2 regions of the Paenibacillus sp. V4I9 genome follow, and region 1 is predicted to be linked to the other one. Evidence: riboswitches for the same ligand, from Rfam matches in the RefSeq annotation. Region 1 holds a riboswitch; the other holds the start of a gene.
What was found. A riboswitch is a leader RNA that binds a small molecule or an ion and turns the genes downstream of it on or off. The one in region 1 is predicted to bind cyclic di-GMP.

Region 1 (7,735 bases):
ATTCCTAGCGAGGTCTCGCCCATAAACTCAATTGTAACGCCTTCGTCACCTTCTAGTCCGAATCGGTCTTCGATTTTCTCCCTGGGAAGTGCAATAACTTCTTTCACAGCCAATGAAACTTCGTCCGGCATCCATTCTTTGTGAATGCCCATCGCCTTACCGAGCAAGGAGTTCACGCCATCGGCAATGACAACAACCTCGGCGTACAAATCACCGTCATCTCGATCGGTACGAACACCGACGACCTTATTACCTTCGCGTATCACATCGAGTGCAACGGTTTCGTAGATAGGTATGGCCCCAGCCGCAACGGCTTTGTCCGCGAACCACTGATCGAACTTAACCCGCAGTCCAGTAAAGCAATTATAAGGCTCCTTGTAAGCCTCATTGCGGTGCCCGAAGGTGACCATGGATTCTTTGCCCATCATCCAGATGCGCTGCTCCACAATGTAACGCTCCATGGGAAAGTTTTTTTCTTTCCAAAATTCGGGAACAAGCTCTTCGATTTGCTTACGGTAAAGGACGCCTCCGAAAATGTTTTTGGCTCCGGGGAACTCGCCCCTCTCCAACAAAACAACGGATAATCCTGCACGTGCCATCGTCAAAGCGGCTGCTGAACCGGCTGGTCCACCGCCAACAACTATCGCGTCAAATTTCTCGTTCACTTGGCTTCACTCCTCTCAAGGGCCACGTTAACCCCTGTCTTCGAATCGTCGGACGGCAAGGAGCTTTCGGTGCTTGCTAGTTGGATGCCAAATAAAGTTCGACGCTTCCTTATCTCATTCGTAATGGCAGGAACAATCTTAAACATATCGCCTACTATGCCGTAATGAGCGAATTGGAAGATTGGCGCTTTATCATCTTTATTAATCGCCACGACTACATCCGCATGGCTCATACCTACGGTATGTTGAACAGCACCTGAAATGCCGATGGCGAAGTATAGCTTCGGCCTGACCGTGGCACCGGTTTGACCAACCTGGTGCTCGTGACCGATCCAGCCCGCATCGACCGCGGCACGCGATGCGCCAACGACGCCGCCGAGCGCATCCGCTAGCTCGGCGAGCAGCCCGAAGGCATCGGGCCCGCCCAGTCCGCGGCCCCCTGCCACGATAATCTCGGCATCCTCGAGATTGAGCTTGCCTGTTTCGCGCAGGAAGTCGAGCACCTGCGCGGCAATCTCTTCCTCTCGCATCGTCGCCTGGATGCGAATGATTTCGCCTTGGCGCGTCGCGTCCTTCGGCAGCGCCTGAAACACCCCGGCGCGCGCCGTCGCCATCTGCGGCCGGTACTGCTTACAGAGGATGGTGGCCATCATCTTCTCGGAAAAAGCCGGCCGGCTGGCCAGCAGCAGCCTTGATGGCGGCGGCTCCACGTCGAGCTGCGTCGTGTCGGCCGTCAGCCCCGTCGGCAGGTGCGTCGCTATCGCGCCTGCCAAGTCGCGGCCCGTCGCTGTCGCGCCGAACAGCACGATCTCGGGCTTCGCTTCCTCGATCAGCTTCAAGCAGACTCGGCTGTATGGCCGAGTCCGGTAGGTGCGAAGCTCGGGCGCTTCGCATAAGAACACCCTGTCCGCGCCGTAATGCACGGCTTCTTCGGCGAGATGGGCTACATCCTCGCCGATAACGAGCGCCATGAGCGGCGCGTCAAGCTTCGCGGCCAGCTTCTTACCTTCGCCTAGCAGCTGCCAGGAGACCTTCTTCGCAGCTCCATCTCGCTGCTCCACAACGATCAATACCCCCCGATAAGCCGACCAATCGGGCATCGACGCTTCAGGCTGGTCCGGTGATTGTTCATTTGACATCGTGACTTCCTCCATTCCCGTAACGGTGATTCTGAGATTAGGTCGTACACATGCTTTACTTTCACGAAGACCAGTCCAACAAAGTCTGCATCTCCTTCGTCATGAGCTGATCAGCTAACTGAGCAGCTGCTGCTTCTGGCGAATCAAACACGATCATATGCGTTTTAACCGCTTTTACCTCAGGAACCCATGTTTTGGCTACGATCGTTGGTGAGCCTTTTAGCCCGATTTTCGCTTTTTCAAGATCTGGAAAATCAGCTGTCGTCCAAACCGTTGGCTTATAGCGCGCAGCCCGAATCATGCCAGGCAGCGAAGCTCGTCTCACCTTATTCAGTTCCTTCAGCGCCGTGATCAGCACTGGCATGCTTGTCTCAACGACTTCAATGCCATCTTCCAAGAGCCGATGCACACGAACTTTCCGCCGCTTTTCATCCACACTGGCGACTTTGTTTACATAAGTAAGCTGTTCCAAATCCAATCGGCATGCGACGCCAGGCCCAACTTGCCCCGTGTCGCCGTCCAGCGTTTGTTTGCCGCAAAAAACGATATCCACCGGTCCCCACGTTTCGGCTATTTTACGGATGGTTCGGGCAACAACGTACGATGTCGCCAGCGTGTCCGCTCCCGCGAAGCCGCGATCCGTCACCAACACGGCATCGTCTGCCCCTAGGGAGATGCATTCCTTTAAGCCTTTCTCCGCAGGCGGAGGTCCCATTGTTACTACTGTAATCCTCGCACCCTGTTCATCCTTAATACGGAGTGCCTCTTCCAGCCCATGCATATCATAGAAGTTCACGATACTTGGGACACCTTGGCGAATTAACGTATTATTTTTGGGGTCAATGCGAATTTCTCTAGAATCAGGTACCTGCTTGATACAAACTACAATATGCAGCATCTCTGCACCCTCCTATTTCTTAGGAAACTTGCTTGCACATTCGACAGCAAACGGATCTGAGCTTGTCAGCATTGTGAATTTTGTCACTTAAAATGACGAAACGAAATCGCTTTCACTCTTTTTTTTAAGTTAATAATCTAACACAATATATGCGAAAAGCTTCCTAACATGACACTTACTTTAGTCTAAGGCTCAAAAGTATTCTTACCGATGTTGCTCGCTATCGAGTAGGAGATGGCGTTTAGCCCCGAACGCCCATGATGGGCGCACACAAAAAAAGGATCTGAGTCGACGACTCAGATCCTTTTTTAAAAGAGAACATTTACACAAGCTTACTCCTCTTCCGCTTCTTCTACCTCATACGTACATAGGAAACGCTCTACACCGGGATATTTCTCCCCGAGGCTTCGAATGACGAATCCAATATTCCGATAAAATTGGACCGACTCTTCATCCGTTTCTGCCACGATTCGAACGGGGTGCATATCTTCAATAATTTCAAGGATAATCCCTCTCCCAAAGCCTACCCCTCTGCTCTCCGGTTCAACGGCCAGATGAGTGATCGTCATCTCCTGATTATCACTGAGTTCAAAGCCGATGATGCCCACCAAGATACCTTCGGATTCATACCCAAACAACCATAGATTAGCATCATTTTCGTAACGATCAATTACAGGTTGTAGCGCCTCCGGATCGGGGAAAACACTGTAGCTAAGCAGTTCTTGTATTTCATTTTCGTTTAGTCGAGATTTCACATTAACTAACATCTTTATTCACTACTTTCATTAATCGTTATCTACACATAATCTAACAACTTAAGCAAGCTGTCAATATTCGCTATTGGGGTAATCCCCTTCTCCTTCATCAAGTGTCCATTGGGACCATAGCTGATAAAGGGGATTCCAGCATCTATGGATGCTCTGCCATCTATCCACGAATCTCCGATCGATATCCATTCGCTCTCAAGAATTTGCGGAAAATGCTGCTTAGCAGCGAAGTAACCGGATGGAGATGGTTTCATGGCTTCCATCTGCTCTCTCCCGATGATCAAATCGAAGTATGGATGAATTCCGGTCGTTTCCAACGCATGGACCGCTGCCTCGTATGAATTATTTGTCACAATAACCAGGACATAGCCAGTCTTTAAAACATTCAGAAGCTCGGAAACATCGGATTCCAGTCCAGCGCCCTCCATACCTACTAATTCATGTTGAACGACCATTTTCATCACTTCTGTATAGGACTCTTCAGGCATCCCTTTCGCTTTCACATACTCAATCATGGTTGATGTGGTATGCCCTTGAATTGGAAAACCAACCGGCAATAAATCATGCACAATAAGGTAGTCCGCCACTTGCTTTTTCATCATTTGGAAATTAATCCTAGACCTCAGCAGTGTATTATCCATATCAAAAATAATGCCTCGAACATGGCTTGATTTATACATTGAACCTCACCTATCCATCTCTAGAACTATAGAAAATTTAAGAATTTAGCATTATTAATTATTTTTAGTTGAATTCGACATTATTCGCTAATTATATGTAAATACCGCTATAGACACGTCATTTTCAACTAATTATAATGAGGCGTAATAACTGGTATAAAAGCTTTTCCCATCATTAACTAGTGCCTTTTGAACTACATATATAGAATCGTTAATAGCAAACCATTGGAAACAATGCGACGCAAAGCCATGACCTAAGGCATCCCTAATTGGGATGCTATGGACGACAGGTTACCGAGTCAAGGAGTTCATCCTTTCATTCGGGATGGACTTTTTTATTTATAAGAAATGAGGTTGATTCATGCACCATACGCTAACAGATAGTTATCCTATTTACCTCATGCTGCTATCGTTCATTATTTTAATAATTGCTCTTTACATATCCTTTACTAACAAAACAGCACTCAAAGCTTCCATTGTAGAGTCTGCTATCGATTGTATCATGATGTTTAATTCAAATGGGAGGATCATAGAGTTTAATCCTGCGGCAGAAGCCATTTTTGGTTATGAACGCAAAGAAGCTCTAAGGCTTACGTTAATCGATTTTCTTTTTGAAAAAGATGACCAGGAGACAACCTTCTTAAATCTGCTATTCACGGCCAAAGACGAAACGATTATCGGAAAGCGAATTGAATTGAAAGCATTTCGATCGGATGGCAGCTTATTTCCGGCGGAAATAACGATTACGAGCATTCCGTATAAAGGAAAGCATGTCTATACAGCTTATCTTCGCGATTTGACTGAAAAAAAGAAGTCCGAGGAAATGATACAGCAGCTAGCCTATTTTGATCTTCTGACAGGTTTGCCAAACCGCAACCAGTTCACTCAGCTTTTCCATGATACGTTAAACAATGCCATACTACATAATCAGAGCTTAGCTCTACTCTTCCTTGATGTAAATCGGTTTAAACTCATAAATGATACCTTAGGCCATCCCTTAGGAGATCTAGTTTTGCAAAAGTTCTCCGCCCTGCTCTCCGAAAGTTTGTTTGAACAAGGCATTGTCTCCAGACTTAGTGGCGATGAATTCGTGATTTTGCACCCGTTCGGAAATCGGAAGTCTGCTGCTTTGCAAGCGGAGAAAATCATTCAACAATTGGAAGCTCCTTTCCAAATCGACGGGCGAAATGTTTTTGTTTCCACCAGTATTGGTATCTCTTTGTATCCAATCGATGGAGAAGATCCGGGGGTTTTACTGAAAAATGCCGATCAAGCGATGTATTTGGCCAAAGAACGTGGAGGAAACCATTATTATTTTTATGAACAGGAAATGAGTGTCATTTATTCGAGGAGAAGCGCATGTGAACAATCTCTCCGGACAGCCATAGATCATAATGAACTCTACCTGATGTACCAACCCAAATTCCATATTCCTACCGGAAAAATAATCGGGGTAGAAGCTTTACTAAGGTGGGATAGCCATGAGTTAGGAAGCATCTCACCGAAGGAATTTATTCCTATTGCAGAAGAATCCGGACAAATTATTGCAATCGGGAAATGGGTTTTACATACAGCCTGCGTACAAATGAAAAAATGGCAAGATGCGGGTATGGAGCCTGTTCCTATTGCAGTCAATATATCCGCTGTCCAGTTTCATCAAGAAGATTTGGTGACTATGATTCTCGAGATTCTGCATCAAAATGAGCTGGAAGCACAGTACTTAGAACTCGAAATTACCGAAAGCGCAGCGATGAATAACGGCCTCAGCTGCATGGAAAAGCTTTATGCTTTAAAGCGTATGGGAGTTAAAATCTCCGTCGATGATTTCGGAACTGGTTATTCTTCTTTAAGTTATTTACATAAATCGCCAGTCGATACTTTGAAAATTGATAAAACAATCGTTCAAGACATTTTCACCGGTATATCTGCATCTTCAATCATTGAAGCTATTATGGCCATGTCGCATAGTTTAAAATTGAGTGTCATTGCCGTAGGTGTAGAAACTCATGAACAGCTCACTTTTTTAGAAAGAGTTGGTTGTCAAAATATACAAGGATACTTATTCTCAGTTCCACTTACAGCCCAGCTATTTGAAAAGAGTTATGTTATTCATGATGCAAATGCTAGTCCAAATGCTTTATGAGAAAAGCCAGAATGCGGAAGTTACTCCGTCTTCTGGCTTTTCATATTGGACGCCGAACGAATAGCAAACGGCATGGCCAATGAGAGTAAGCTTGCCAAAAGTCCAAACACGAACATGCCGTGAATACCCGTGTAAAAGACGCTGGATTTAGTAAGGATCGCCCCCATAATTGTTACGCTGACCGCTGTCCCAATATTCCGTGCAAAAAGCTGCAGCGAGGTTGAAATCCCCTTCTGGTGTGCTTCTACAAGCTGCTGTGAACCGATTGTTGTAATGGTGAAAATTATACCGTAAGCAATACCAAGCGTAGTTAGAGCGCTAAACGTGTACCAGAATGGAGTACCTTCGTGAATGAAGTAAAATAAGGCCGCAGTAATAACCAGTATTATATTACCTATGACTAATAGCCGTTTATATCCAAAGCGAAGCACCCATTTTCCACCAGGTATAGCAACGGCCATCCACCCAATGGATGTACTTAGAAGTGCAATACCGCTGACAAACAACGAGTAGCCTTGATTTTGCAAGAAGAGAGGTATGAAGCTGGAAGTCCCAAAGAGAGCCGCGCAGCTAAGAAAAGAGCTGGCAATCATAGTGGCCACCGGACGATTGCGCAGCAGATTTAACGGAACGAGTGGCGCAGGATGTTTTCTCTCATATAAAAAGAAAGCAATCATAAATATGCCCCCTAGCGCACCATAGATGTAGCTATAATGCTCAACTGCTGTTGTAAGCAGCAATAAAGATATACCACAGGCAAACAAAATAGCTCCGCCATAATCGACCACTGCTTTCTTCGGTTGATACACTTCCTTATACGGCTGCAAGGCAAGAAGTGCAACGATACATACTGGTATATTAACGAAAAAAATCCACCGCCAGCTCAGGTAGGTCACGAAGAATGTACCCAGAAGAGGCGCTAATATCGCAGATAACCCCCACATCCCTGTGAAATACGCTTGAATTTTACCGCGCTGCTCCACCGGATAAATATCTCCAGCAATGATGGCAGGAAAAGGCATCATCACCCCTGCACCAATCCCTTGAATCGCTCTGAAAAGGATCAGCTGCAGCATACTCTGGGATAAACCGCAAAGCACTGATCCGAAGAGAAACAGTAGTATACCTGCTGCATAGATCCGTTTTCGTCCAAATAGGTCTGATAATCTGCCTGCTAATGGAGCTAATACAGTAGAAAGGACCATATAAGAGGTAAATGCCCATGCGTACAGGTCATTGCCACCAATTTCTTTCACAATAATCGGCATTGTGGTATTCGCAATCGTGGTATCGATAGACGACACTAATACCGCCAAAACAATACTCACCATAACCGTTGTTCGATTTCTAATGGATGTCCCCTCCTTAATGCTGATTTTTTTACATCCATATATTGTAACTTATTCCAGAATGAATGAATAGCATGTTCAGAGCATGATGTAA
Region 2 (7,735 bases), 2.5 Mb from region 1:
GCCATCGTTGTAGATCGTAGCTGCTGCTGCTTTACCAAGGTCTGGCTTGTCAAAAGCGCCTGTATAGTTAATTTGAACTTTAGCATTTGGATTAACCGCTTTAACGCCAGCTACGAAACCAGCTTCAAAACGTTTGATAACCGGGATGTCGATACCGCCAACGAAACCGATTTTGTTTGATTTGGTTGTTAGACCTGCAACTACCCCAACAAGGTAAGAACCTTCTTGCTCAGAGAATGTTACGGATTCTACGTTTGGAGCTTCTACGACATTATCAATGATCGCTAATTTAGCATTTGGGTTTTGTGTTGCTACTGTTTTTAGTGCATCGCCCATCAAGAAGCCGATACCCCAAGTCAGGTTGTAGCCGTCTTTAACGAATTGGTTTAAGTTAGGTGTGTAATCTGCATCGCCTTTACTTTCAAGGTTTTTCACTTTAACGCCTGTTTGTTTCTCAAGCGCCTTCAAACCTTCCCATGCACTTTGGTTAAAAGATTTATCGTTGACGCCACCAATATCGGTAACCATTCCGATTTTGAAATCTTTACCGCTGTTGTTGCTTGGTGCCGCTGAAGCTGTTGCTGCTGCAGTAGTAGCTGGAGCCCCTGAAGCCGCCGGTTTCGTTTCTTCTTTTTTGGCACAGCCGGAAAGAGCTAATGCAGAAACCGTTACAGCCATAAGAGCTGTTGAAAGCATTTTCTTCATCTTAATTACCCCCATAGGATCATTTAATTAAAAACCATGAAATCTCACATCGTAGGTTGACCAAAATTAGTTAAATTATGTAAGACTGGCTATAAGCTTGAGTGTATCATTTTGAAACCCAACAGAAAAGCGATACACGAGCTAAACAACATAATTCGTTATGTCATACAAGTTGACATGGTCTTTTTGTAAGCCCCTACAATATAGGTTCCAAGCCCCAATTATTTATTATACTACCACTGGTTAATAAAATCTAGATTACCCTTTGTTAATTTTATCGTTCATAAGCCTCAGGAATTGTTCGGGTCCTAACGGGCTGCTGAACAGCATTCCTTGCACTTCCGTACACTGCAAAAGTCTCAAATGCTCCAGTTGTTCTTCGGTTTCAACACCCTTTGCAATTAAATTCAGACCTAGACGGTGAGCCATGCGAATAATGGCAGCAGCCAGCAGCTGATTCTCATCGTCGTCGACCAAATCCCGGATCAATGTACTATCCAATTTAACGCTATCGAGCGGCATTCCTTCGAGCCCGCTTCGTGTAAATAGGCCTGTACACAAGTCATCCATAACGATACGCACACCAAATTTCTTCAGCATAATCAATTTTTCACTAGCCTCTTGTACATTGGAAGATGTGATGCTTTCCGTAAGGTCCAGCTCCACCAACATCGGATCCAACCCTGTTTCTTTCAAAACAACAGCAATTTCTTCAATAAAATGCTCATCTTTAAACTGCGAAGCCGTTACTGGTAGGGTTATTCTCAGCGGTGTGTAGCCATCGTCCTGCCAGATTCTCATCTGTCTGCACGCCGTTCGTACAGCCCATTTCCCGATGGGTATCATGAAACCCATTTCCTCGGCCGCTTTCTTCCAATCCATGCTAGGTGTGAGGAGGTTGTCTCCCTTGCTCCAATATATGATCGCTTCCATTCCGATTAATTTCCGATTTGTTATTTCATATTGAGGCTGATATAGGATTTCAAATTGATTGTTGTCTAAGGCCAATCGCAGCTCTTTCTCCATGTGAGCTTTGCTCTTGACCATAGCATCGATGTCAGAGGCATAGAATTGAAACTGGTTATGTCCTCGGTTTTTGGCCTCATACATCGCTTCATCTGCATACGCCATCAGCTGCTCAGGCAGCTTGCCATCTAACGGATACAGAGCTATCCCTATACTAGCTGTTATGGTTACTGGCATGCCATCTAGGATAAAAGGCTCTTCCAGAGCCATTTGAATTCGGGAAGCTACAACTCTTGCATCTTCAGGCTTTGTAAAAGATTCTAGTAATATAGTAAACTCGTCGCCACCTTGGCGGTACACCGTATCCGATCCCCGCAGGCAGCCCAGTAAACGTTCTGCTGCAAGGCGAATTAAACGATCCCCATAAGCATGACCTAATGAATCGTTGACATCCTTGAATCTGTCCATGTCCAAGAACATAACAGCCGCCATCTGTTCACTACGCTGCGCATGCAGGAGCGCCCGCTCCAATCGGTCATTAAACAATCGGCGATTAGGTAATCCCGTTAATGTATCATGATAGGCCAAGAAGGCAAGTTGTTTGCTCTTTTCTTCCTGCTTCTTACTAGTAAGAAGCAGTTGTCGGACACTCTTCGCAATAAACAGACAGATTAGCGCTTGAAAAAGCATACTAATGAAAACGTAAGGCGAAAAGGAGAAAGAAGAAGCAGCAAGTAGATTAACGGTCAACAAAAAGAAGCCCAGCACGCCTAGATAGACCAACGTTTGCGCTTTCATATGCTGTATCCACTTAGAAAATATGCCTCTCATTCATGAACCTCCTTATCTGATATTTAAAAAAGGCTATTCCGAATCGGAATAGCCGTAGGTGTACCTGTCTAGGTAAACTGCAACCTGTCGGCAGCCAGCCATCATTGTTGCGAGGGCAACCTTAGATCTGCAGCTTTGCGTCCTTACCTTTCGATAAGTTTGCCTTTACGATATTAAGGAAATAAGCGGGACTAATTAACTATATCATAGTCATTCCACATTTGGCTATTTTTCCTTAAATAAGCAAGTTAAAGAGCTTGGGGTCTTTATTTATTTCTATATAGCCATAATCTTTCTGGGATAGGCGCTCAATAAGCCCCTCATAATCATCTTTATTTTTGAGCTCTATGCCGACCAACGCCGGAGCATCGTCGCGGTTATTTTTTTTCGTATACTCAAATCGGGTAATATCGTCTGTGGGTCCTAAGACTTCTTCCAGAAATTCGCGCAAGGCCCCAGCACGCTGCGGGAAATTAAGAATAAAGTAGTGCTTCAAGCCTTCATACACGAGCGATCTTTCTTTAATCTGCTGCATACGGTCGATGTCATTGTTGCCGCCGCTGATGATACAGACCACATTCTTACCGCGAATCTGCTCCCGATAGGTATCGAGTGCTGAAACGGGGAGTGCGCCAGCGGGCTCAATGACAATCGCGTTATTGTTGTAAAGCTCAAGAATGGTTGTACATTCCTTGCCGGAAGGGACAATTACAATATCCTCCAACTTTTCTTTGCAAATGTCAAAGGTAAGCTCGCCGACCCGCTTCACGGCTGCACCGTCTACAAACTTCTCGATCGTGGATAAGGTCACGACCTTCCCCTGCTTGAGCGCTTCCGTCATGCTTGCCGCGCCTTCTGGCTCTACACCGATGATGCGCGTTCGTGGAGAAACACTATCCACATAGGTCGCAACTCCCGCTACAAGTCCACCTCCGCCAATCGTTGCGAAGATAAAGTCAGGAGATTCGGGCATCTGATTCATGATCTCAAGGCCAACCGTGCCTTGCCCGGCAATCGTACGGACATCATCGAAGGGGTGTATAAACACCTTATTCTCTTGAGCACAGTAGGCTTTGGCATGGTTAGAGGAATCATCGAATGAATCACCTGTGAGAATAACTTCAACAAACGATCCGCCAAATAGCTTAACTTGGGAAATCTTTTGTCTAGGCGTTGTCGTCGGCATGAAGATTTTGCCTTCAATACCGAGCTGTTTACAGGAATAAGCCACACCCTGCGCATGATTGCCGGCGCTCGCACACACGACACCCGCTTCGCGTTCCTCTGGCGTTAAACTTTGAATCACATTATACGCTCCACGAATTTTGAAAGAACGAACAATTTGCATATCTTCACGTTTAAGATAAACGTTGCATTCATACAAGTTAGAGAGCAGCTCATTGCGTTGCAATGGCGATGGTTCGATCACCCTGCTGAGCACATGATTGGCCCTAATAATATCTTCCAAACCTACTTTACTGGAAACAACCATTTTCTCTTACTCCCTTTCTCCACATTGTGCTATTAAAGTTTTAAAGATTATTGTAACACAACTCTACCCGCCTGTACGAAAATAATATTGGTATAGCAAATATGCTGCTTACATCGTCATCATTTTCGGCGTTCTGTATTTCCTAGTTCGATATGTGTTCCCAATGTTCTAAAGCTAGGACTTAAGTTGTGTTGTAACCTCATCAAAGAGGGCACGATCTGGAGCTCGGTCAACCACAAGAAGCCTCAAAACCCACTTGTTAGTGGATTTGAGGCTTCTTTTAGTGATATTAGAGGAGTTAGCTAACTCCCCTCAACCACTTAGTTAGTAATAGTAACGAGGCTGCTCCTGAAGCTCAGACCGTCTTTGCAAAAAGCGATAGAAGGCGCTGGCCGCCTGTGCTTTGGTCACTTCTTGCTGAGGTACGAATTGTCCATCGTCCAGAGACATAATATTCAGCCCCACCACAATGGCTGCGTCGCCAACATGCTTAAGTTTAGCAGCATCTGCGAAATTGCCATTGAAGATGCCATCGAACTTCGTCAGGCTCTTGTAGCCAAGCGCCTTCACGATCAGCTGTGCCATTTCCTCCCGATTCATCGCAGCTTCTGGATTGAAATCAGCACCTACATCTAACAAACCGCGATCAACCGCATTTTCGACATAGGCAAAATAAGGAGAAGATTTACTCACATCGGCGAAGGATGCCTTCCGTTCTGCCCCGTAATAAATACCACCGTTACCGCCATTCATGGCAATAACGAGCATTTTGACCAACTCACCACGTTGAATGGTTTGATTCGGATTCACTTTGCCATCCTTCACATCCAGCGCTTGATAATCAAGCATAAGCTGAAGCTCATTTTTAGCCCAGTGATTGTCAATGTCGCTTACTGTCACTTTATCCAAGGAAATCACTTCACCCGTTTCACTATTCCGCCATTGACTAGTTTGCGCATCCAAGAGGAAAGGTTCACGGTTAAATTTAGGAACGAGTGAATAGACAAGCTTTGCATCTAGTTTCCCGTCTGTTTTCAGATCCATGGATTGCGGGACATCCCCAGCAGCCACCATGACTCTGTATTTCTCCAGTGGAATCCCACCGATGAACCCGGTGCCTTCAACCACATAATTTAACTTGATGTCGAACTGCGCGAGCCAAAGATCCTTGGCTTTATCAATGGCCAGCACCTGCGGCTTCTGCTGTGGATATGGCAGATTGCTGATAGAGAAGTGATAACCAACAATTTGGCCGGTTACACGATCGATGCTTACCGTCACTTCTTCATTCCCGGCATTTACGCCATCAATCACGCGCTTAAAACTAATATCCCAATTGCGCATATGCTTCAGTTGATCTTCCGAATAATTTTTAGCCGTTTGTACACGAAGCAACAACTGATCGGTATAAGCAGTAAGCTGCTTTTTCACAAAATCAACACCTGTTGTTATCGCATCTTCCAGGGCAATTTTACCCTCTATATCTTTATCGGCATCAGGACCATAAGGGGTGTAGCTGCTGAAATTCGTAATCTCTCCGGTCTTGCTATTCACGCTAGCCCATGCACCTTTGCCGACAATTTTAACTTTAGAATCCTTCTCAGACGTCTCATTCCAACTTAAATTCCAATTTGAATTGGTTTCCCCTGTTTCAGGGTTGGTGAATTCATTATAAGATGCTTCTTGGATTTTGTAGTCGGAGGATAGGTTGAAAACCGTTGTCACCTTCTTAACAGCCTCTTCCTTAGTCAGGTCCAAGGTAGCTTCTGGCTTAGCAGCCAGTGGCTTGTCGGTTAACGGCTTATTCCCCTCAACATCCTCCAGCCCTTTGACTGGGCTCCAGATCTCACCGGTTTCTGCATTCAGGGAGAAGCCGCCAAGCATGTAAGAAATAATCGGCAATTTCTTACCTTTGGCACCGTATGGAATCTGGTAAAGTAAAGAAAGATTCGCCTTATCGCGGAACATTTGGGCAGCTTTCTCCTTAGCAATCGGCGTTACATTCTGCTGAAACGTGACATTATCATCCCAATTGTAGTTATAATTCGTAACCTGTCCGTCCCCATTGACGACCACATTGATACCATTTAGAGCAAAAGGCACACCGCCAACAGATCGATCGAACCGAATATTGTACTGGTAATTACCATTCAGCGGCGTACGAAATGCATTCTCCTCTGAATCATTGTATACAAGTTCCTTCTGCTTCTCTGGGTTCATTTTGCCAACAAAGGCAGAAGCGACTTCCTTGGCAGCTTTGAAATCCACCTTCGGTGGATAGCTAGGTTTATGGTCAGGGTCATTGTCATTCATGGAATAGGAAGTCAGCGTTCCGTCCAAGCCGTTAATCGATATGTTTAAAGAGCCGTAATTCCGATCTTTTACCATTTTGGAGTAATTAATGTTCCACGTCGGGAAATTCCGGCCATTCATGTTGTAATAAGCATTCAAACTGATGGATTGAAACGTATAACCTTCCGGCAGCGTTATGTAGGTCTTAGCTCGTTCAATGGCTTGTTCTTTGGTAATTTTGGCATCCAGCTGCTTATCATCTTTACCGGGAGATACAGGGGGTGCAATGGACGTGCTTCCTACAGCAGCTTCAGCCGCCCAAACCCCAGGTGCAGCAGTGAGCAGCAGTGTCGAAGCGAGTACCAACGTTCCTGCTTGTTTGATTAATTTCAAAGTCATCTTCCTCCTCAACGTTTTACGTTCCAAAATACAGCTTTAAAGCTTTAGAAACATAGAGATTCCATAATAATCCTTGACGTTTAAAACTGGAAAAAAGTTGCTTTAGAAACTCGATTACTGCTATATATTTTTAATTACACGAAATGTCATTGGTTCGAAACGGTTTATGTTCAAAAAATAATAATTTTGAGCAAAAAAGCACATGTCTGAGCACTCCATTGTCGGGTGTTCATACATGTGCGATTCTTATACTGAAACTATCGGTTTGATTGGGTGTTCTCTTTGCTAAGTGTATGCATTAAATCCTGCATTTCACCTTGCGTCAAATTCCGCCATTTGCCAACCTTCAAATTACCCAGATGGATATGCATGATCCGAACCCTCTGCAGACGCACCACCCGATAACCAAACGCTTCGCACATCCGACGAATTTGCCTGTTAAGCCCTTGTGTGAGAATAATTCGGAAAACGCGGTCACCAACTTGGTAAATCTCACAAGGCTTCGTCATCGTGCCAAGAATTCGGACCCCGCTAGCCATTCCTTGCAAAAACATCGGTGTAATCGGTCGATTGACCGTCACGATGTATTCTTTATCATGGTTATTCTCCGCCCTCAGAATCTGGTTCACGATATCTCCGTTGTTGGTCAAAAGGATGAGCCCCTCAGAATCTTTATCCAGTCTGCCGATCGGAAAAATACGCTCAGAATGCCCCACGAAATCAACAATGTTGCCTCTGATATGCGCTTCGGTTGTACTTGTGATCCCTACAGGCTTGTTGAGTGCAATATAAACATGTTCCTTCTTCTCGCCAATTGGTCGACCATCGATCCGAACCTCATCCCCAGGGCCAACGACGCTCCCCAGTCCGGCAACCTCACCATTAATCGTAACGCGCTGCGCCTCTACCCACTTGTCCGCTTCCCGTCTGGAGCAAACACCGGTTTCGCTAATAATATTTGTTAATTCTCATGCTTGGGAAATTCCCTTCTATGCCGTAATCAAGTACCTACTATTATGCTGGATTCGCTCACTCGGTTCAAGTAGCATT

Region 2: another riboswitch for cyclic di-GMP. It lies ahead of QFZ81_RS32930 (putative bifunctional diguanylate cyclase/phosphodiesterase); the one in region 1 lies ahead of QFZ81_RS21810 (putative bifunctional diguanylate cyclase/phosphodiesterase).

Annotation. Positions count from the first base shown of each region.
Region 1 covers NZ_JAUSZE010000001.1:4,610,313-4,618,047, forward strand. The annotation lists gene QFZ81_RS21785 (FAD-dependent oxidoreductase) at 1-665, opposite strand, end outside; gene QFZ81_RS21790 (electron transfer flavoprotein subunit alpha/FixB family protein) at 662-1,804, opposite strand; gene QFZ81_RS21795 (electron transfer flavoprotein subunit beta/FixA family protein) at 1,866-2,702, opposite strand; gene QFZ81_RS21800 (GNAT family N-acetyltransferase) at 3,035-3,457, opposite strand; gene QFZ81_RS21805 (HAD family hydrolase) at 3,499-4,149, opposite strand; cyclic di-GMP riboswitch class I at 4,356-4,448, shown strand; gene QFZ81_RS21810 (putative bifunctional diguanylate cyclase/phosphodiesterase) at 4,511-6,292, shown strand; gene QFZ81_RS21815 (MFS transporter) at 6,313-7,644, opposite strand.
Region 2 covers NZ_JAUSZE010000001.1:7,140,370-7,148,104, forward strand. The annotation lists gene QFZ81_RS32925 (BMP family lipoprotein) at 1-705, opposite strand, end outside; gene QFZ81_RS32930 (putative bifunctional diguanylate cyclase/phosphodiesterase) at 964-2,502, opposite strand; cyclic di-GMP riboswitch class I at 2,589-2,676, opposite strand; gene ilvA (threonine ammonia-lyase IlvA) at 2,738-3,994, opposite strand; gene QFZ81_RS32940 (S-layer homology domain-containing protein) at 4,319-6,679, opposite strand; partial or broken gene rluF (23S rRNA pseudouridine(2604) synthase RluF) at 6,943-7,657, opposite strand.